3 regions of the Alicyclobacillus sp. TC genome follow, and region 2 is predicted to be linked to each of the others. Evidence: riboswitches for the same ligand, from Rfam matches in the RefSeq annotation. Region 2 holds a riboswitch; each other region holds the start of a gene.
What was found. Region 2 has a riboswitch for fluoride ahead of FY534_RS02620 (cation:proton antiporter). Riboswitches for the same ligand answer to the same signal wherever they lie in the genome.
Positions count from the first base shown of each region.

Region 1 (3,284 bases), 610 kb from region 2:
CAGCGGATGCAGATTAGATTGCGGATCACTTGGCCGTGGGTACAGTCTTCTTCTCCCGCTGTTTTTTGTTGCCAGGTTATGTACCGAACAAGCGTTTCAGCCGTGAATAGTAGCGTCATGTGAGCGTGAATATGGTTCTCGTTCGGTGAATGGCAACCCAGCATTCCGAGTTCTTGCTTTGCCGTACGGAACAAGACTTCGATTTTCCATCGCTTCAGCCATGCTCCAATTACCTCAGATGGCGCATCGTAGCGGTTGCTGACGAGCAGGTAGGCTCCTTTATACTCTGCAGCCACCTCTTCGGTCTCTACGGGTTCATTGGGGTTCACCAGCTCACTTGGTTCCGATGCTGTTTGATCATTTTTTGACTTCATGGGCTTGCCGACAACTGCAGCGACTCTGGTGTATTTCATTTTCGTGCAGGGTTGGACCCGCCGATTCACGGAAGCCTTGGGCCTTTTCATGTAGATGTCCTCACAAGCGACGGAGGCGACATCCACATTGGTTTGTGCCATAAGCATCGGATGGGCCTCACGAATGAGATCCTTCGGACGGAGCGGCACAAAGCGTTCACGTGCAGTTCCGGGTTCAATCATCCGGCGGAATAACTGCGTGTTCCGTTTGGCCTTGGGTACCCAGTCAAAGTTCGCCGACTCACACTGAAGTAGAAAGGGCTTGCTAAAGTACCAGCGGTCCATGACCACCCACAGGCGACACGTGACCTGTTTTCTGACGGTCTGAAGCATCTGCCAGGCCAATTCAAGTTTCGATTGCTTCTTATCCGCATCACTTTCGGGCTTCGTCCAGATGGCGTAGGACCAAGGATATTCCATTCCGTTATTGCGGACGGCGTGCAAGGCCACGATGTTCATCGTCCCTGTGTAAACTTTGTTTGAACTGTCGTAGAGCCAGTAGAGAAATGGGATCCCTTTGGCGTATGGGTGTGGCACATGCGTATCGTCCAGTGCAAGTACATCCCTGTCTACCAGAGCTGTGTCCGGGTGCCTCTTGAAGACGGGCTGTTCGTTTTAGATTGAATATGTCCCACTGAGAAAACCCTGTTAAAAAGCGACTGAGAGCCGATTGTGTAACTTTCTGAATACCGGTCATGCGCTGTAGCAAGTTGTCTGAGTTGAAGAACGTGGCCAAGGCGTTTACAGACGAGCAACGATTGATGAGACCAATGACGTAGATAAACGCTAAAATCTAGGTGGCTACGCCACGAACTTTGAAAATCCCAGACTGCGACAAAAGTAGCGAAAAGTCGAATCGATCCCAGAGCGTACGCAGAACGGGAGCACCACCAACACTGCTGAAAGACGAGAGTTCCTTGAATCCAGGTTTACATAAACGAGCCATGTTTCACACCCACATCGCTAAGAGATAGGCAGTTAAATGCCTCCTCGGCGATTCTTGGGGTGTTTCAAAAAAGTCAAGGGATTTTTGGCGTTTTCAAGTAATTTTCATTCGTCCAAATACCAAACTCATACAGCAACTGCATAGGTCATGATAGGATTATTGTCTTGACAAATAGTGGCGTGACTTCGTAGACTAAATAAAGTCTAAGCAAGGATATTCAGCAAAAATGACTGACATATCTACTCCTTATTTGCATAGACTGGATTAACCATTGAGTGATATCGGTGATGGAGCTCACCAGAAAGCCTCTACAAGAGGATGATGGCTCCTGCAAAAGCTAAATGCTTTTGCAGGAGCCTGTTTGTTTTTATCCAACTTCCACGCAGATTTTCTAGGGAAGGCTTTTAGGATTGAGGTTTATGAAGAGAGGGGGACATGTCATGAAATTAGGAGCGATTGTAACAGGTGCGATTATTGGAGGGGTATTGCGGTTTTGTCTCAGTGTCTGGATTCCAACGCCAGAAGGGTTTCCGCTCGGAATATTGTTCATTAACTTGTCTGGCTCCTTGCTTCTAGGAGCTTTTCAGGCTTATGTCGCCCAGAAATCGTTGCCGGAGTGGCTCATTCTCGGCTTGAGTACGGGATGTATAGGTACATATACGACATTTTCTTCCTATTGTTTAGGTGTTCAACAATTAGCCATTCACCATTTGGGATGGGCTGTCTTTTACGCGCTAGGAAGTTTGATAGCAGGACCTCTCACAGCCTTTTTCGGTGAATGGATGGTAAACCTCAGTGTGCGCAAGTTGCATGCCGTGAAGGAGTTGTCGGTATGAATGCCATGATGTTATTGCTGGTCAGTATCGGATCGGCCTTAGGAGCTTTAGCGCGTTATTGGGTAGGTAAGCGAACCATCAGTCTTGGAACAGATGTTTTTCCCTGGAATACATGGCTGTTGAATAGTACAGGCACATTTTTGCTGGGGATTTTTTTTCAAGAATTTAGTGTCCTTCATCATTGGATTGCTCTTTGGATATTGCTCGGTGAGGGATTTTGTGGGGGCTTTACTACTTTTTCAACATTATCTGTGGAAGTTGTCCGATTGATGAGGAGGAAGCGAATGCTTGCTCTCGTTTATTTGAGCAGTTCGCTCAGTTGTGGATGGTTGCTAGCCTGGCTGACTCATTGGTGGCTGTGATACCCCCCAATCGTTGTACAATGAAGGGAAATGAATTTGCAGGTGAAGAGGAGAAACTGTGATGAGGGCATTGATGATCGTTCCAGCCTTCAATGAAGGAAGCAATATTGAAAAAGTGCTGATTTCATTAAAAAAGGAACAGCCGTTTCATTCCATTTTAGTCATCAATGATGGTTCCATAGATGATACCGCTGAGCGCGCTGCCTTAATGGGGGTAGAGGTGCTTTCTCATCCATGTAATTTAGGGTACGGCGCAGCTTTGCAGACGGGATATCGATACGCTGCTCGCCACTCGTATGATTGCGTGGTGCAGATAGACGCAGATGGACAACATAGTCCGCAAGATGTTACGACGCTTCTGGCCGCTCTCTCTGAAGGGGACGCCGATATCGTGATTGGTTCTCGTTACAAAGGGGATGCCAGTTTTCAGCCTGGTCTAGCCAAAGGTTTTGTCATTCGGTTTTTTCGAAAAATCATCTTCTGGATTGGCAAACAATATCTGTCTGATCCAACTTCTGGTTTACGGGCGCTGAATCGGGCCGCTTTTTCTTATTACAGTCAATCCGCACAGTTTCCAGCGGATTATCCAGATGCCGATTTTTTAATCGATGCTTGCTTAAGAGGTTGGAAAATCAAAGAAGTGGGGATAAGCAATCAAAAAAGAACTTCTGGAAGAAGTATGCATTCAGGTCTCCGTCCCCTTGTCTATCTTTTGAAAGTCAGCATG
Region 1 is NZ_CP044434.1:2,731,108-2,734,391, reverse strand. Features, by position in the region: gene FY534_RS13370 (transposase) at 1-989, opposite strand, end outside; fluoride riboswitch at 1,634-1,697, shown strand; gene FY534_RS13365 (fluoride efflux transporter FluC) at 1,800-2,195, shown strand; gene FY534_RS13360 (fluoride efflux transporter FluC) at 2,192-2,557, shown strand; gene FY534_RS13355 (glycosyltransferase family 2 protein) at 2,619-3,284, shown strand, end outside.
Region 1: linked by a shared signal. The riboswitch ahead of FY534_RS13365 (fluoride efflux transporter FluC) and the one ahead of FY534_RS02620 (cation:proton antiporter) in region 2 are both predicted to bind fluoride.

Region 2 (3,284 bases):
CAGCATAACCAGTATGGCGAAAAAATCTTGATTAATAATACCTAATGAGTAAGCCACAGTTGAAAGCACAATACCCGGCCCCCACGAGCATTCATCGCCGCGGCAAAATTGAAACTGGTTAACTTATCTATACGAATGATCCGACAGGTAAAATAGACAACCAGTCCTTGCACCAGTGTGGCAAAGATCAGATAGAGGATGAAGAACCCAAAACTGAAGTTTTTCGCCAAATCCAACTGCATCCCAACGATGGCAAAAAACAATGGAATAAAGAAACCATAGGAAATCCCCAGAACCCCTTCTTCTAACTTTTTAAAAAGGTTTTCAGGAAGACTGAATTTAGTGGCAATACCCGCTAATAGAGCCCCATACATCACATCTACTTGTAGATATCCGGCAATAGCAGACAGCGCAAAAAGAATGACAAGAAAGTACCCTAAAAAGGAAGCCCGAAATAGCAAATTAGCCCTTTTTGAAGTCAATTTGCGCAGTGCCCAAGGTAAAACCCCAATGCAGACCACCAGAAAAGCCAATGTTATAACCAGGCTTTTGGAGACCATCCAAACATTGATTGCACCTGTTGAACTGACATGTCCCCCCGTTACCATACCGGAAGCGATTGCCAAAGCCACCCAGAGAATAAGGTCGTGTATACCAGCAATGGCAACAATGATTTTAGCGAAACGGGAGTGCATTATACCGAGATCGCTAAAAATTTTGGAGATGACTGGTATGGAAGTTACAGCTATAGAAATGGCGACGATGATTTTTAAAGCGATAACATTGTGATCGGGTCCTTCAAACTGAGACGGATTGAACACGAATGTCGACAACCAGCCAACCAGAAAGGGTATGATGGTCGATCCGACAATAATCGCTAATCCAGTCTTAATATCTGACTTCGCAAATCGAGACTGAAATTTCAATCCTGCGGTGAATAACAGCAAGATGGTTCCTAATTGATAAATAAACCCAAAAAGATCGCTTTCCGAATGAAAGCCGAGATAGAGCCAATGAAAACTAGCGGGAAACAAGGTACCAAAGCAGGTTGGCCCCAGTAATAAACCACCTGCGACCTCTCCAATCACTCTTGGAATGGCGAGTCGTTCAGCTACGTAACCAAGAAGATTCGCGGCTGCCAACAGGAGTACCATAGCGAACAAAAAACGCGTCAAATCTGCTCCAGCCAAACTAAACACTTGTTTTTCCTCCTTCATACGATTTGGATGCCTATTCAACAGGCAGCTTGACATACCATATGCAGGAATGGAAAAACAGTCCAAGACGTTTGCCTGTCCTGAACGCAGTTAGACGTTGGGTTACAGCAATTTACGCATATGTACTTATGCTTGCAAAATATAAAAACCCCTACAAATTTCATAAATTTGTAGGAGCTATTATCCTATAGAGGCGGTTAAGGTGGGCTCCATCACCTGTTCAGTTCATTTTGTATTACATTATATAGTGAATGCAGAAAACAGAAACGGCAAATGCCATCATTTTCGTCTCTATTCCAATCTCAAGAATGCAACTACACTAAACAAATTTTCGTTGTGTGCGCTTGCCATCACAGCTAAAAATCACTTCCCGCCCTTCCACTACAGTAGCCAAATGGCAGGTCCTTCCCCACAATTGATACAAATAGGGAAGTGTTTTTTCTAACTGTTTTAAATCGAGTTCCACACCTTCATACGCATGGCGCAAGAACAATTCTCCATTTCTCTGATAATCTCCGTCTTCTACAAGAATGACGGGAATTCCCCCATTCAGACGCGAAGCACATAGCGCGTTGCGAACTTGCTCGTAATCTGTTTCTACAACCCGGTACTCATTGCCTACTTTTTGATAAAGATAGAGATCGAGTTGCTCCATCAATTCCTTCGTCAGATAATTGCGCAGAAAGGAAATGTCATTTTCCATCTCGCGCACTTCAAACATTTTTTCCCGACCAGCCGAACCGAGTCCTTCACTTGCTGTTGAAGAAGGTGTTTGACGTTTACTCCATCTTTTTTCAATATCCTCCCAAATTGCCAACCCCACGTAATAAGGATTAATGGTTGTACGGGAAGGAAGAACTACCCCGGCATGCATCTTGGCAAATTCAATCGAATCTTCCGGCAACAAATCCATCTCACGCATAATTCGCAAATGCCAGTATGTTGCCCAACCTTCGTTCATAATCTTGGTCTCCATTTGCGGCCAAAAGTAAAGCATTTCGTCTCTTAAAATAGAGAGCACGTCCCGTTGCCATAGTTTGAGTACAGGACTGTGTTCTATTAGGAAGAGCATGATATCTTTCTGCGGAAGAGGAAAACGTGTACTCTGTTCCTCGACAAAGGTACTTTCTATTTGTAGCTCGTCGCCAATTGTCCACAAATCATCATAGTCCGATCTTTTTTTAGGCGGTCTATCTTCAGAGTACAGCCCGCGTCTTTCTCTATCCTTTTGTTCACGCCACTCCCTACGATATCGACGTCCAGAAATCGAAGCGTCCACATGCTCTTGAAGAGCTAGACCAGCATCCAGCAAAGATTCCACCGTACCGCGTCCATACTGAAGTTCATATTGGCGAATGCGTTCAGCAGAAATCGACATACGTTCCACCATATCACGAGGTGTATGAGCAAACATGGCATTATTTTTAAAAAAATCACAATGCGCTAACACGTGAGCACAGACAGTTTGATTTTGTAGCAATGTATTTCCTTCCAGCAAAAACGCATAGCAAGGATTAGAATTGATAACCAACTCATAAATGCGACTCAAGCCAAAGTCATATTCCAAACGCAATCGATGAAATATTTTGCCAAAGCTCCAATGCGAAAACCTAGTTGGCATGCCATAGGCGCCGAACGTGTAGATAATATCTGCAGGACAAATTTCATAACGCATTGGATAAAAATCCAGCCCGCATGTACGGGCTAATTGGGTCATAGACTCGATGCTTTTTTCTAATTTTTCAATTTCCTGAACGTTCAAGCAGTATTCCCCTCCTCCGGAGCGGCCGAAAAGAATGCACGCAGTGCACGATAGACATCCGATTTCTCACGAATGACAAACTTTCGAAAGAGTGGATTCTGCATTTTACTGTATGCCGACATGAGTGTCGAAGAGCGAGCATAAGCGTTTACTTCAGCATAAGCAAACATCTGCGAGAGTTTACAGATTTCTTCTACTCGTTTGATACATTTCTCATTGTCAGATGTGAGATTATCACCGTCCGAAAAATGGACAGGATAAATATTATAAGAACCGGCAGGATAGTCCTGTTGAATGATACGTAG
Region 2 is NZ_CP044434.1:529,029-532,312, reverse strand. Features, by position in the region: gene FY534_RS14570 (hypothetical protein) at 1-69, opposite strand, end outside; gene FY534_RS02620 (cation:proton antiporter) at 42-1,199, opposite strand; fluoride riboswitch at 1,382-1,443, opposite strand; gene FY534_RS02615 (SpoVR family protein) at 1,537-2,979, opposite strand; gene yhbH (sporulation protein YhbH) at 2,976-3,284, opposite strand, start outside.

Region 3 (3,284 bases), 620 kb from region 2:
GCAAGCCCAAACTTCCTCGTCAGTAAATACTCCTTCAAAAACCGGATGTGTACTGAGAGTTTCTGCTCCAGCCGCTTTTTGTTGCAATAACTGAGGACCTTCAGCAACAATAGCCTCTTTCATCTTCAAAATCAGATGCTTAGGAGAGAGCGGTTTTCCTGACAAGGTTGCTGGACAATTGATGTGACAACGCCCACACTCCGTACAGGCATAGCCGTCTAATAACTGTTTCCAGGTAAATTGCTGTATTTGTCCTACACCAAATTCCTCAATAGACTCGTCTTCCAAATCGAGCTTGCGAAGCTTGCCAGCAGGCTCGTACTTCTTGAAGTACCAGTTAAAGAGTGCGCCAATCATATGCATATGTTTCGAACGAGGAATAAAATAGAGAAATGTGGAGATTGCAAGAATATGCAGCCAAAAACAAATTTCGCTAATTGCCAGCAACCCACTCTTTGAAAGAGGCGCCAACCAACGCGCGATCAGCGAAACACCCGGCGAATACCATCCACCGTAACTTCCCGCCAAGGCCATATCCGCACCTGTGGCAATAAAGTAAGTGACAACAATTGTCCCAATCAAAAAGAGAATAAAGCCGCCTTCGAAAGTCTGCTCCACGCGCATAGGACGCAACACATAGCGGCGAATAGCCGCCACAATGATGGCCACCAGCACAAACCAAGAGAACATCTCCTCAATAAACAGATAGACAGGAGAAGTTGCCCAAGGCAGATGAAAACGAAGGATGTGATAAACAATAAAATCGAGATCGCCAAATACTAGAAATAGAAAGCCCCAAAAGATAAAAAAATGTCCTAACCCGGACGGTTCGGCTAAAACCTTCCGTTGTCCCAACACATTGACTACGAAGCTTTTCAATCTTTGCCCCGGTTTGTCAAAACGTGTAGGGTCAGGCGCTGCCAATTTCAAATACAAGTAACGTTGTCTGACAGCTGTGCCAAACAGGTAAAGCGCTGTCCCAAAAACGAGGACAAACACAATTCCCTGAATGATATACCACATAGGCGCCCCTCCTCCGTGCGTTCATGACTAGTATAAACGTGCGCGGTCACATTTTGTATAGCAGCCGGCACGAACATCGCTAGCACATATTATACCTACCGACTGGTTGGTATGTATAGCGCATTCTCTGATTTTTTGCCGATCCGGTTACAAAAAGAATTTCGTCTTAACAGAAAGTCCAAGGTTTGTCATGTTCTGCTCCATTCATTCATAAGTATTGGACAATTGAATCCGGTGATGGAGCTCACCGTGAACTGCCGGAATGAACTGGCTAATGGCCCCTACTGTTATTCTTTCATTCACAGACAGTAGGGGTACTTTTTTGGTTTTGAGGTGAAACATGTCTTCCACATTGCAGCTGTTTTTGGTCTCGCTCATCACAAGTATAGACAACGCCTTATTGGCTGGAATTCTATTACCTACCGGATTTATGCCGCAAGAACGGCGCAACGCTCTGATTCAAACTGGAATTTTACTTGGTTTATGGCAAATTGCAATGGTCAGCAAAATTGATTATTTGCTACAGGCGGTTGTATTCCGCTTTTTGGCGATTCTCTTGTTGAGTTGGATGAGCATCCAGTCCTTGAGCCGCATTTCTGCCCGCCGACCATGGTATAGGATTCCTACAACGCTAAAAATCTTCAGTTTTACGGCAATCGGAAATCTGGATAATATCTTATGGCTTGGCATGATGACAAAAGGAAATCGCATAGGATTGCTTTTTACAACCGCTATCACATTACCTATCTTTTTTCTGGTTGCCTATTTCCTTTCTCAACAGGCGGAAAAACAGCAGTGGATACTCCCTCTGGGTGCTGGCATGATGGCCTGGGCAGCTGCAGCGCTATGCATGGAAACACCCGTTATCCATGCATGGATTTTGTCACTTGATGATGCCTCGCAAACAACCTTGCAAAGCCTGATGACGGCAGCCATTTTATCCATTGGATTGGGATTGCGTTTCTTTTTTCAAAAACGACAGAACGCCCCATAACCTGGATGGTTCAAAATAGATGGTAGATGCCTAATCCCAAATAGAGCGAGGAAACGGCAATGGAAATCGCTATTCTCATCCACCTGTTGAAAAATATTGTGGAATGTTCAGAATGAGTTGCTGATGGTTTTCTGCTCAATTGGAACATCCTAGAGCCCAAGACTAAAAATAACGCTAATAAAAAGCCTGCTATCACAGCCCAACTGATAAACTCATGCAAAAATCCAAGACTGAGCCCAATGGATAGATTTTCGAGTGAAAAGGCAAGTGCCAGCATCATTTTTTCATGAATCAGAACGGATACCTTTTCATCATGGATGTCTTGTATGAAATTGCGATCAATCTCTATTAAAATCCACAAACCCATGCTTATGAGTATGACTGAACCCAGCCAAGTAAAATGGAAAAAATTTTCTTCTGTAATGATTTTTTCAGCCGTCGATCCTCCCAAAAGGCAAAACCATAGCGAAATCACGGCTAACTTGTTTCGCCATCCCAACCATCTAGATTTTTGAGGATGACCTGCCACAAAATCCTCTTGCTCCAGCGTGGTTAAACCAGCACCCAAAAAACCTACAGAGGCACTCACACCTACCATTCCGAGCAACATGTGCAGACACCTTCCTATGTCTCCACAGCGTATGTTCAAGACATACTGAGTCGAAATAGACAAGGGTCCATGGAACTTGCCTGAAATTGTTGGGAGGGCAGGATTTAGGAAAGTAAATAGAGATGATAATCAACGTTCGTCAGGATACGAAAAACATTTATCGTCGTTAAAGTGGAAAACAACAGCGCCCCTGCCATCAATCCAAAGACCGCGTCAGGATAACCAAACCAGCGACTGAGCACAAAACCGATTAGCGCGTCTAAAGCAATGGACCATAGCAAGGGACGAATCACACCGTCAGGCCGAGATAGAGAAAACATTAAAATTGCATTCATTAAAGCGATTGACAGCAAGGTATAGCCAATCAGCGCAAGGAGAAATACTTTTATGGTATAGCCTGTAAAGATGGGCTCATGCAATGAATGCACAATATATTCAGCCAACACAAAGCGAAAGACTACATAATCTGTACACGCGCTTATCAGCGAAACTCCGAGCATGAGCAACAGACTGCGCAAATATTTGCGCCTGATGATGTTGCTCAATTCTTCAGCCATCGAAAGAGTATATTGTTGTTGACTTTCAATTGCCTCGACAATTAAACGATAGACACTTACTTCCATTAATCCCATCGGAACAACAAGCATAATGAGCGCA
Region 3 is NZ_CP044434.1:2,718,009-2,721,292, forward strand. Features, by position in the region: gene FY534_RS13300 (heterodisulfide reductase-related iron-sulfur binding cluster) at 1-1,023, opposite strand, end outside; fluoride riboswitch at 1,248-1,314, shown strand; gene FY534_RS13305 (hypothetical protein) at 1,364-2,017, shown strand; gene FY534_RS13310 (MntP/YtaF family protein) at 2,028-2,627, opposite strand; gene FY534_RS13315 (hypothetical protein) at 2,732-3,284, opposite strand, start outside.
Region 3: linked by a shared signal. The riboswitch ahead of FY534_RS13305 (hypothetical protein) and the one ahead of FY534_RS02620 (cation:proton antiporter) in region 2 are both predicted to bind fluoride.